DNA from 3 places in the Kocuria sp. KH4 genome. Region 1 is predicted to be linked to each of the others. Evidence: riboswitches for the same ligand, from Rfam matches in the RefSeq annotation. Region 1 holds a riboswitch; each other region holds the start of a gene.
What was found. A riboswitch is a leader RNA that binds a small molecule or an ion and turns the genes downstream of it on or off. The one in region 1 is predicted to bind S-adenosylmethionine.
Positions count from the first base shown of each region.

Region 2: linked by a shared signal. The riboswitch ahead of ACWCOM_RS02145 (acyl-CoA dehydrogenase family protein) and the one ahead of ACWCOM_RS10790 (O-acetylhomoserine aminocarboxypropyltransferase/cysteine synthase family protein) in region 1 are both predicted to bind S-adenosylmethionine.
Region 3: linked by a shared signal. The riboswitch ahead of ACWCOM_RS08825 (LLM class flavin-dependent oxidoreductase) and the one ahead of ACWCOM_RS10790 (O-acetylhomoserine aminocarboxypropyltransferase/cysteine synthase family protein) in region 1 are both predicted to bind S-adenosylmethionine.

Region 1 covers NZ_JBSJYX010000013.1:21,166-24,892, forward strand. The annotation lists gene ACWCOM_RS10785 (cystathionine gamma-synthase) at 1-852, opposite strand, end outside; gene ACWCOM_RS10790 (O-acetylhomoserine aminocarboxypropyltransferase/cysteine synthase family protein) at 861-2,189, opposite strand; SAM riboswitch class IV at 2,205-2,337, opposite strand; gene ACWCOM_RS10795 (Lrp/AsnC family transcriptional regulator) at 2,467-2,919, opposite strand; gene ACWCOM_RS10800 (thiamine pyrophosphate-dependent enzyme) at 3,172-3,727, shown strand, end outside.
Region 2 covers NZ_JBSJYX010000002.1:5,995-9,721, reverse strand. The annotation lists gene ACWCOM_RS02155 (thiazole synthase) at 1-353, shown strand, start outside; gene moeB (molybdopterin-synthase adenylyltransferase MoeB) at 350-1,531, shown strand; SAM riboswitch class I at 1,674-1,768, shown strand; partial or broken gene ACWCOM_RS02145 (acyl-CoA dehydrogenase family protein) at 1,881-3,193, shown strand; gene ACWCOM_RS02140 (MFS transporter) at 3,197-3,727, shown strand, end outside.
Region 3 covers NZ_JBSJYX010000009.1:72,965-76,691, reverse strand. The annotation lists gene ACWCOM_RS08835 (baeRF2 domain-containing protein) at 1-27, shown strand, start outside; gene ACWCOM_RS08830 (DUF4383 domain-containing protein) at 116-601, opposite strand; gene ACWCOM_RS08825 (LLM class flavin-dependent oxidoreductase) at 749-2,167, opposite strand; SAM riboswitch class IV at 2,244-2,358, opposite strand; gene ACWCOM_RS08820 (CoA-binding protein) at 2,442-2,906, opposite strand; gene ACWCOM_RS08815 (maleylpyruvate isomerase N-terminal domain-containing protein) at 3,074-3,727, opposite strand, start outside.

The DNA of each region.
Region 1 (3,727 bases):
CGGGCGCTCCAGCAGCCACTCGGCGATCCGCTGGGCGTTCTCCTGGTGGCGCTCCATGCGCAGGCTCAGGGTCTTGAGCCCGCGGGCGGCCAGGTAGCTGTCCTGGGGTCCGGCCACGGCGCCGGCGGCGAACTGCTGGAAGCCGACCGTCTCGGCGAGCGGGGCGCCGCGCCAGGAGCCCGCCCCGACGACCACGGCCCCGCCGAGGACGTCGGAGTGCCCGCCGATGTACTTGGTGGTGGAGTGCACCACGGCGTGGGCGCCGAGCAGCAGCGGGTTCTGCAGGTACGGGGACGCGAAGGTGTTGTCCACCACGAGCAGCGCCCCCGCCTCCCGGGCCAGCTCCGCCCAGGCCGCGACGTCGGCGATGCCGAGCAGCGGGTTGGAGGGCGTCTCCAGCCACAGGACCGCGGTGTCCCCGGGACGGACCGCGGCGCGGACGGCGTCGAGGTCGGTGATCTCCACGGGCGTGTGACCGATCCCCCACGGGGCGAGCACCCGGGTGATCAGCCGGTTGGTGCCGCCGTAGCCGTCGGCGCCGAGCACCACGTGCTCGCCCGGGCGCAGCACCGCCCGCAGCAGCGCGTCCTCGGCGGCGATCCCGGAGGCGAAGGCGAACCCGCGCTCGCCGTGCTCCAGGGCCGCGAGCTGCTCCTCGAAGCCGTTGCGGGTGGGGTTCGAGCCGCGGCTGTACTCGTGGCCGGCGCGCAGGACGTTGATCCCGTCCTGGGCGAAGGTGGAGGTCTGGTAGACCGGCGGGATGACGGCCCCGGTCAGCGGGTCGGGCTGCTGGCCGGCGTGGACGGCGGTGGTGGTGAAGCCCTGCCGGCGGGTGGTGACGGTCTGACTCATGGTGGGGCTCACTTCCGGAAGTTCGAAACGGTCTCGAGCACGGCGTCGAGGGCCTGGCCGAGGTCGGCCACGAGGTCCTGCGGGGCCTCGAGGCCGACCGAGAGCCGGATGGTGGTCTCGGCGATCCCGCCGGCCCGGCGCTGCTCGGGCGTGAGCCGGCAGTGGGTCATCGCGGCCGGGTGGGCCACGAGGCTGCGGGTGTCGCCGATGTTGGCGACCAGCTTGAACAGCCGCAGCCCGTCGATGAAGGGCCCCACGGCGGCGTCCGGGGCCGCGAGGTCGAAGGAGAACACGGAGCCGGTGCCGCGGGGGAAGTCCCGGGCCGCGATCCCGGCCCCGGGGTCCCCCGGCAGCCCGGGGTGGTGCACGCGTGCGACGGCGGGGTGACCGGCGAGGAACTCGGCCACGGTCAGCGCCGAGGCCGTGTGCCGGGCCACCCGCAGGTCGAGGGTCTCGGTGCCCTGCAGGATCTGGCTGGCGTTGAACGGGGACAGCGTGGTGCCGAGGTCGTGCACGTACTTGGCCCGGACCAGGTGCAGGTAGGGGCTGGCGCCGGCGCACCTGTCGAGCAGGCTCTGCCCGCCCCAGCGGGCGCGGGCGCGGGTGAACTGCGGCCACCTCTCGGGCTGCGCGGACCAGTCGAACGTCCCGCCGTCCACGACCGCCCCGGCGAGGGCGTTGCCGTGGCCGCCGAGGAACTTGGTGGCCGAGTGCACCACGATGTCCGCGCCCTTCTCCAGCGGCCGGTACAGCGCCGGGGAGGCGAGGGTGTTGTCGACGACGACGGGCACCCGGGCCGCCCGGGCGACGTCGGCGATCCCGGGCAGGTCCGGCAGCGTGGCCAGCGGGTTGCCGATGGACTCGAGCAGGAAGGCCCGGGTGTCGGGGCGCACGGCCGCGGCCCAGGCGCCGGGGACGGTGGGGTCCACGAAGTCCACCTCGACGCCGTGGTCGGCCAGCGAGTCGGTGAGCAGGTCCACGGTCCCGCCGTAGAGCTTCTCGGAGGCGACCAGGTGCCTGTCCTCCCCCTGGCCGAGCAGGGCCAGCAGCGCCACGGCCACCGCGGCCTGCCCCGAGCCGGTGGCCACGGCTCCCCTCCCGCCCTCGAGCTCGCTGATCCGCTGCTCGAGCACGGCGACCGTCGGGTTGCCGGTGCGGGTGTAGGTGAAGCCGGCCCGGGTCTGGGCGAACATCTGCCGGGCGGCCTCGTAGTCCGGGAACTCGAAGGCGGCGCTCTGGTAGATCGGCACCGTGAGGGTGCGCTGCCCGGGGTCGTGGTCGGCGCCGGCGTGGATCTGCCGGGTCGAGAGGTCCTGGTCGGTCACGGGGAGGGACATGGCGCGGCTCCTGTGCGCTTGCTCTTACCCGCACCGGTCACCCGTCGCACGGCAACGGGGATGCAGGCCGCTTCCTCATCCGAACCACCCGGTGAGCATGGGGTTGGTGCGCGACCCAGTCGGAGCTTGGCGGTCGCGTCTCGTGAAGCTGGGACCACACTATGCGGGAGGCGCACCGGCGCCGTTCCACGACCGAAGATGACGTCCGTGACGGATCGTGACGCCGTTCGTGACACCCCCGTGACGACGTCCGTGACGGCCCGCGCGCCGGGGCGGGTCACGCCCGGGTGTCGATGTCCTCGAAGATCAGGAACGTCTGGGTGTCCACCACGCCGGGCAGCTGCTGGACGTGCTCGAAGATCACCTGCCGCAGGTGCACCGTGTCCACGGCGCGCACCAGCAGCATGACGTCGAAGTTCCCGCCCACCAAGGCGATGTGGTGCACCGCCGGGATCGCCTGCAGCTGCCCGCACAGCTCCCGCCAGGTGTTCTGCTGCAGCTTCAGCGTCACGTAGGCCGAGGCCTGCAGCCCGGCGCGCACCGGGTCGATCACGGTGCCGAAGCGCAGGATCACCCCTTCGTCGCGCAGCCGGTTGATGCGGGCGTAGGCGTGGGCGCGGGAGACGTGCACGGCCGCGGCGATCGCGGTCACCGACTGCCGGGCGTCCCGGGAGAGCTCGGCGAGGATCTTGCGGTCGGTCTCGTCCAGCGGGACGGGGGTCGAGGGCACGGCGGGCTCCTTCGGGGCGGGGTGCGAGGGCGGGACATGAGGGCGGGACCTATGTCGGACGAATGCGTGTGTCCCACGCCACAGTAGAACATTTCGTCCACGCGGACGGCACCCCTGCGCGCAGGAATCTGGACTTTCCCGGGCGCCTGGATACGAACCGGCTGTTCTTCCCATACTGGGCGGACAGAACTTCAGCGGCCTTCCCGCCGTCCCGCGTCCCCACCCGGACCGGGGACCGACCGAGGGGACACCATGAGCCAGACCGTCGAGACCCCCGAGGACCCGATCCTCCGGGCCTCCCAGAGCTTCGGCATCACGCCGGAGCAGTACATGCTCCCGGCCCGCGGCGAGATCCGGATGGTGGACCCCGCCGGCCGCCTGCTGCCGGCCCACGAGCAGGGCACCGAGCCCGGCCACGAGTACCCGCTGCCCGCGGGGGACGTGCTGCTGGGCGCCTACGAGAAGCTGGTGGTGGGCCGCCGGGTCAACGACCAGAACTCCGCGCTGGTGCGCCAGGGCCGGATGGCCGTCTACCCCTCCAGCCACGGGCAGGAGGCCTGCCAGGTCGCCGCCGCCCTGTGCCTGCGGCCGGGCGACTGGCTGTTCCCCACCTACCGGGACACCGTGGCCGTGATGACCCGGGGCGTGCGGCCCCTGGACGTGATGTCGATCTTCCGCGGCGAGTGGCACGGGGGCTACGACCCCCACGAGCACCACGTCGGCATCCAGTCGACCCCGCTCACCACCCAGCTGCTGCACGCGGTGGGCGTGGCCCACGCCGCGAAGCTGCGCGGCGAGGACACCGTGG
Region 2 (3,727 bases), on a different contig from region 1:
CCCGGGCCTCGGTGCCCGTGGTGCTCGACGCCGGGATCGGCACCGCCTCCGAGGCCGCCCTGGCCATGGAGCTGGGCTGCGACGCCGTGCTGCTGGCCAGCGCCGTGACCCGAGCCCAGGACCCGGTGGCCATGGCCACCGCGATGCGCCACGCCGTGGCCGCCGGGCGGCTCGCCGCCGGCGCCGGGCGGATCCCGGCCCGCCGCCACGCCCGGGCGTCTTCGCCGATGGCCGGGCGGATCGGCGCCGGCGCGCCCGACGGCACCCCCGACGGCATGTCCGACGGCGGGCCGGCCGCCGACCCGGCGGACGTCCCGCGCGGGGACTGGGCGCCCGTGGGGGAGCGGCCGTGAGCCCGCTGCCCCCCCTGGTGGAGCCGGGCCCCGACCTGACCCGGGCGGAGCTCGAGCGCTACGCCCGGCACCTGAGCCTGCCCGGCATCGGTCCGCTCGGCCAGCGCCGGCTCGGCAACGCCCGGGTGCTCGTGGTCGGCGCCGGCGGGCTGGGCGCCCCGGCCCTGCAGTACCTCGCCGCGGCCGGCGTGGGCACGCTGGGGATCGTCGACGACGACGTCGTGGCGGTCTCCAACCTGCAGCGCCAGGTGGTGCACCGAACCGCCGACGTCGGCCGGCCCAAGGCGGACTCCGCCGCGGAGGCCGTGGCCGCGCTCAACCCGCTCGTGCGGGTGCGCACCCACCCCTGCCGGCTCACGGCGGACAACGCCCTGCGGATCCTCGGAGAGTACGACCTCGTCCTCGACGGCGCGGACAACTTCGCGACCCGCTACGTGGTCGGCGACGCCGCCGCCCTGACCGGGATCCCCTGCGTGTGGGGCTCCATCCTGCGCTTCGAGGGGCAGGTCAGCGTCTTCTGGGCCGGCCACGGGCCCACCTACCGGGACCTCTACCCCGAGGCGCCGCCGGACGGGGAGGTCCCCAGCTGCGCCGAGGGCGGGGTCTTCGGCATGCTCCCCGCCACCGTGGGCGCGGTGATGGTCACCGAGGCCGTCAAGCTGATCACCGGCACCGGCGAGCCCCTGCTCGGGCGGGTGCTGCTGCACGACGCCCTGGCCATGACCTGGCGCGAGATGCGCCTGAGCCCGGACCCCGACGCCGCCCCGGTCACCGCCGTCGCCCGGCCCGAGGCCGTCGCCCCGCCGCCCGGCGGCGGGGCGGAGCCCGCCGAGACCGTCGGGGCAGCCGAGCTGGCCCGGCTGCTGGCACGGCGGGCGCGCGGCGAGGCGGACTTCGTGCTGGTCGACGTGCGGGAGGACTGGGAGCGGCAGCTCCTGGCCATCCCCGGCGCCGTGCCGGTGCCGCTCCCGGAGCTGCTGGATCGGGGGCCGGCCGCCCTGCCGCCGGAGGCCCGGGGCGCGGACCTCGTGCTGCACTGCAAGGCCGGCGCCCGCTCGGCGAGCGCCCTCGCCGCGCTGCGCCCGTTCTACGCCGGCCGGGAGGAGCGGCTCCGCCACCTCGAGGGCGGGGTGCTGGCCTGGGCGGAGCTGGTGGAGCCGGAGCGGCCGCGCTACTGATCCGTCCCCCGCCGGTGCGGCCGCGGCGGATGCGTACACCATCCGGGAGGACATGACCGTCTGTGACGTGCCCGTGACACCCGATGACATGTGACGGTCACCGGGTGGCTCCGCACCCCCGCGGTCTGGTGCGATGTCATCCGTCCCATTCAGAGCGGCCGAGAGATCTGGCTCGACGACGCCGCAGCAACCCGTCCTTCGCAGGGGTCAGGGTGCTAAGGCCAGAACCGATGGAGATCCCGGATCTGCAGTCGCCCCGTGACGCCGGCCCCCGGCGCCGTCGTCGCCGGGCCCGCCCCGGCGCGACCGGACGGCCGGCACTCCTCGGTGCGACCGGAAGGACCACCGCATGACCCGCACCACGGACGAGGGGACTCCCACCCGTCCCCGCGCCGGCACGAACCTCGCCGCCGGTCTGCCGGGCGACTACGCCGGGCTGAGCGAGCACTTCGGGCCGCTGTTCGCGGAGATCGCCGCCGGCTCCCTGACCCGGGACCTCCGGCGCGCGCTGCCCCACGAGGAGGTCGGCCGGCTGGACCGGGCCGGATTCGGCGCCCTGCGCGTCCCGGCGGCCCACGGCGGTCCCGGCGTCGGCATCGAGGACTTCACCCGGCTGCTGGTCGACCTGGCCGAGGCGGACTCCAACATCGCCCACCTCTACCGCTCCCACGCCGGCTTCGTGGAGTCCCTGCGCTTCCTGCCCCGGGAGCTCCAGGACGTCTGGTACCCGCGGGTGCTGGCCGGGGCCACCGTCGGCAACGCCTCCACGGAGAAGGGCGGCAACGCGCTGGGCACGCTGAACACCGTGCTGCGCCGCACCGCCGAGGGATGGGAGATCACCGGCCGGAAGTTCTACGCCACCGGCTCCATCTTCTGCGACTACACCCGCGTCTCGGCCGCCCTCGACGGCCGGGACGGGCGCCGCTTCGCCGTGGTCGCCACGGACGCCCCGGGGGTCACGCTCGAGGACGACTGGGACGGCTTCGGGCAGAAGCTCACCGGCACCGGCACCGCCACTTCGACCGCGTGCGCGTCCCGGACGACGCCGTGCTGGACCGCACCGCCGGCAGCGCGGAGGCCGTCCACGAGGCCGCCTTCTTCCAGCTCGTGCTGCTGGCCGTGCTGGCCGGCATCGCCCGCGCCGCCCGGCGGGACGCCGTGGGGACCATCGCCACCCGCCGGCGGACCTTCAACACCGGCCTCGGCCTGCCGTTCCGCGAGGACCCGCTGATCCAGGAGGCGACCGGCCGGATCTCCGCCAAGGCCTTCGCCGCGGAGGCCACCGTGCTGCACGCCGCCCGCGCCCTGGACGCCGGGATCGCCGCCGCCGCGGCGTCCGGCGCCGACCGCCCGGAGTTCACCGGGACCCTCCCGGCGGCGCTGCACGAGTCCGAGATCGCCGTGGAGCACGCCCAGGTCACCGTGCCGGAGCTGGCGCTCGGCGCCGCCCAGGACTTGTTCCTCACGGTGGGCGCGTCCGCCACGTCTACGGCCAAGGGCCTGGACCGGCACTGGCGCAACGCCCAGACCGTGGCCACCCACAACCCGATCGCCTTCCGGGCCCGCGCCCTCGGCGACTACCTCATCAACGGCACCCTGCCGGAGGGCCTGAACGCCATCGGCGACGCCAGGACCGCCGCCGACCGAACCCCAGGAGTCTGACGCATGACCACCCCGACCACGGCCGCCGCGGGACGCACCAGCGTCGTCCACGGCAAGAAGCGCGTCCTGGCCTCGGCCTTCGCCGGCACCACCATCGAGTGGTACGACTTCTACCTCTACGGCACCGCCGCCGCACTGGTCTTCAACGTCCAGTTCTTCCCCATGGCCACCGAGCTCGGCGGCATCGTCGCCTCCTTCGCCACCCTCGCGGTCGGGGTGATCGCCCGGCCCCTGGGCGGGATCGTCGCCGGCCACCTGGGCGACCGGATCGGCCGCAAGGCCCTGCTCGTGGCCTCCCTGCTGCTCATGGGCGTGGCCTCCACCCTGATCGGCCTGCTGCCGACCTACGAGGTGATCGGCTGGTGGGCCGTCGTCGGGCTCGTCGCCCTGCGGATCCTGCAGGGCCTGTCCGCCGGCGCCGAATGGGGCGGCTCCGCGCTGCTGAGCGTGGAGCACTCCCCGGCCCGGCACCGCGGGTTCTTCGGGTCCTTCACCCAGATCGGCTCCTCGGCCGGCATGCTGCTGGCCACCGGC
Region 3 (3,727 bases), on a different contig from region 1:
CGCTGGCGCGCCGCCCCGACCGGCTGACCGGCCGGCCCTGCGACGGATGACGGCTCCCCCGCCGAGGCGGGGGAGCCGTTGTCCGTCCCGCACCGCTGCCGGTGCGGCCGGCCGGTCAGTAGGCCGGGCCGGTGGTGTTGCGCGTGGCGTTCCGGTCGTGGGTGTCGCGGCGCAGGAAGGACAGGCCCACCATCGTCACGCCCAGGAACAGGTGCAGCCAGTTGTCGGCGCTGTTCAGCGGCACGAAGTTCGCCTGCGACTCCTGGCCCACGAGCAGGCCGTAGATCCACAGGACGAGGTAGACCAGGCCGCCCCAGAGCAGGAAACTGCGCGCGCCGGTGGCGGAGCGGGCCAGCGCGAGGCCGGCGACGCCGTAGAGCAGGTGGACGATGTTGTGCAGCCAGGAGACCTGGAAGATCCCCAGGAGCATGGCCTCCGAGTGGTGTCCGGCTGCCATGAGCTGGTCGTAGTTGGAGGTGAGGCCCGGGATGAACCCGGCGAGGCCCACGAGCAGGAAGACCGCGCCGTAGAGGAGAGCGGCGGTCTGGACGGGCGAGCGGTGGGTGGTGCGGCGGTCCGGCCGGTCGGCGGGGATGGTCATGGTAGTGCCTCGCTTCCTTCGTGTCTGCGGTGATCCGGGTGCGGATCCCGGAGGGGCGGACGTTCATGGAAAGCATGCTTGGTACCACCAGCGTACTGCGCCGGGGCGCGAGGTCAAACGCCGCGGGGGAAACCGGTCACGGACGGGTCAGGACACGAGGTCGCGGGCGGGGGTGTCCGCGGCGGACGGCTTGCCGGCGTAGGCGCCCCGGTACCGTGCGGCCGGGTGGGTGTCGAGCACCTTGGTCTGCCCGGTGCCGTAGACGTTCTCGCGCAGCGTGGTGCCCTCGTAGGCGGTGCGGTAGCGGCCGCGCTTCTGCAGCTCCGGCACGACCCACTCCACGAAGTCCTCGAACGAGCCCGGGGAGACGTGGTAGGCGAGGTTGATGCCGTCGAGGCCGCCGTCGTCGATCCACCGCTCCAGCTCGTCGGCCACCGTCTGCGGGGACCCGACGATCGGCACGCCCATCCCGCCCATGGAGATGTGCTTGGCGACCTCCTTGACCGTCCACTTCTTGTTCGGGTCCGCGGTGGTGAACGGGGTGAGGAAGGACTGGATGGAGTCGGTCTTGATGTACTCCAGCACGTCGTTCTCGTCGTAGCGGCCGAGGTCCACCCCGGACCAGCCGCCCACGAGCCCCAGGGCGCCGTCGGCGTCCGCGTACTGCTCGTAGTCGCGGCGCTTCTGCTCGGCCTTGGCGTCGGTCTCGTCGACGATCACGTGCAGCATGGCGAAGATCTTGAGGTCGTCCCGCCCCCGGCCCTGGGCCTCGGCCTCGTCGCGCAGCTTGTCGGTGACCACGCGCGTGAGGTCCGGGCGGATGCCGCCCACGAACACCGCCTCGGCGTGCCGTCCGGCGAACGCGCGCCCGCGCGAGGAGGCGCCGGCCTGGAAGATCAGCGGGGTGCGCTGCGGGGACGGCTCGGTCAGCCCGATGCCCGGCACGTCGAAGTACTTGCCGTGGTGCTGGATGGGGTGCACGAGGGACGGGTCGGCGAAGACCCCGTTCCGGCGGTCGCGCTTGACCGCGCCGTCCTCCCAGGAGCCCTCCCAGAGCTTGTAGCACACGTCCATGAACTCCTCGGCGATCTCGTACCGCTCGTCGTGGGAGATCTGCTCCGTCAGCCCGTGGTTCTCGGCCGCGGACTTCAGGTAGGACGTCACCACGTTGAAGCCGATCCGCCCCTTGGTGAGGTGGTCGAGGGTCGCGAACCTCCGGGCCAGCGGGTACGGCTGCTCGTAGGTGATCGCGCTGGTCACCCCGAAGCCGAGGTGCTTCGTCACGGCCGCCATCGCGGAGATCTGCATGAAGGGGTCGTTGACCGGGATCTGGGTGGCGTCCTTGATCACCGGCGCCGCGGAGTTCCGGTAGACGTCGTAGTAGCCGACCACGTCGGCGAGGAACATCGCGTCGAAGAGGCCCTTCTCCAGGACCTGGGCGACGTCCGTCCAGTACTCGAGGGTGTTGTACTCGTCGGCGCGCGAGCGCGGGTGCTTCCACAGCCCCGGAGCCTGGTGCCCCACGCAGGTCATGTCGAAGGCGTTCAGGGCGATGCGCTTGCTCACGGGGACCTCCAGGGTCGCTCAGCGACCCGCGCCCGTGCGTCGTGGAGACCTGCTCGCGGGTCCGACGCACTCGTGCGCGCCGTACTTGCCGCGGGGCGGGTGCACCGCGGCCCGATGTTCATCTGGGGCACCCCGCTACGGGAGAGGGTTGCCGCCCGGCCAGCCAGAGCTTCGCGCCGGGACTCGTCATCGTCGTCGCGGACCAGCTTAGCGGCTCCCCCCGCAGGCGGGGCAACCCCTCGGGCCCCGGTGCACGGCAGGGTGGCGGAAGCCGTCAGGCCGGCGGGACGAGCGGCGGGGTGCGCCGCGGGTCCAGCACCCAGCCCTGCCGCAGCCGCGCCCCGAGCTCGATCAGCGGGCACGTGTCCATCACCACCGCGAGCCCGGCCGCGGCGGCGCGGGCCGCGGCCGCGTGGTCCACCACGCCCAGCTGCAGCCACACGGCGCTCGCGCCGGCGGCGATGGCCTGGTCCACGACGGCTCCGACGCGGCGGGAGTTGACGAAGCAGTCCACCACGTCGATCGGCCCCGGGACCTCGGCGAGCGTGCGGAAACCGGGCTCCCCGTGCACCGCCTCGCCCTTCGGGTTGACCGGGACGATCGTCATGCCGAGGTCGTCCCGGATGCGCCGGGCGACCGGGTGCGCGGGCCGGGCCGTGTTCCCGGTCAGCCCCACCACGGCCCACCGGCCGGGCCGGGTGATCAGGCGGTCGACCACGGCGGGGTCGTTGCGGCTCATGCGCCCACCCTGGCACGGATGGGCCGCTCCCGTCCCGCACGGGCCTGCACCGTGTCCGCAACGTGTCCGCATCCGTGTCCCGGGGTGGCGGCCGACGGCCATGGGGCGGGCACGTCCCGCCGGCACGCGCCGCCCCGGCGGGACGGGAGGGGCCAGGAGAGGAGGGGTCAGGAGAAGAGGGGGAGGAGGTCGGCCCCGGGGCCCAGCTCCGCGCGGTCCCGGGCGGGCAGGGCCGCGCGCCCGGTGCCCACCCGGGCGAAGTGCTCGTCGCTCCAGTGCTCGGGCGGCTCCCGCTCCCACAGGTCGATGAGCACGCGGCGGACCTCGGCCAGCCCGTCCGCCGCCGGCCCCGGGCAGCCCTCCAGGTGCTCGATGAGGTCCAGGTGGTGCACCGTGGCCTCCACCGCCAGGGTGCTCAGCAGGTCCTCGACCCGAAGCACGTGCCCCCGGGTGCGGACCGTCCCGCCGGGCCGGCAGCGCTCCGCCGCGTGCACGAGCGCCCGCGCCGACTCCCGGTAGTGCCCCCGCAGCTGCTCCCAGTCCGGGTACAGGCTCGCCGCCGCCCGGGTGCGGCGGCGGTCCTCGGCGGCGGCGGGGTCCGCGCCCCGGTCCGCCCAGTAGGTGGCGGCGTCCCGGTCCGGGCGGGCCGTGGTGGGCGTGTGCAGGGCGACGAGCCCGCGCACCGCGTCCGCGGCGCAGTGGTGGGCGAGGTCGCGCACCGCCCACCCGCGGCAGCCGGTGGGCGCCCAGGAGTCGTCCTCCCCGAGCCCGTCGAGGACCGCCGCGAACGCCGTGCAGGCGTCGCGGACCAGGTCCGCCCG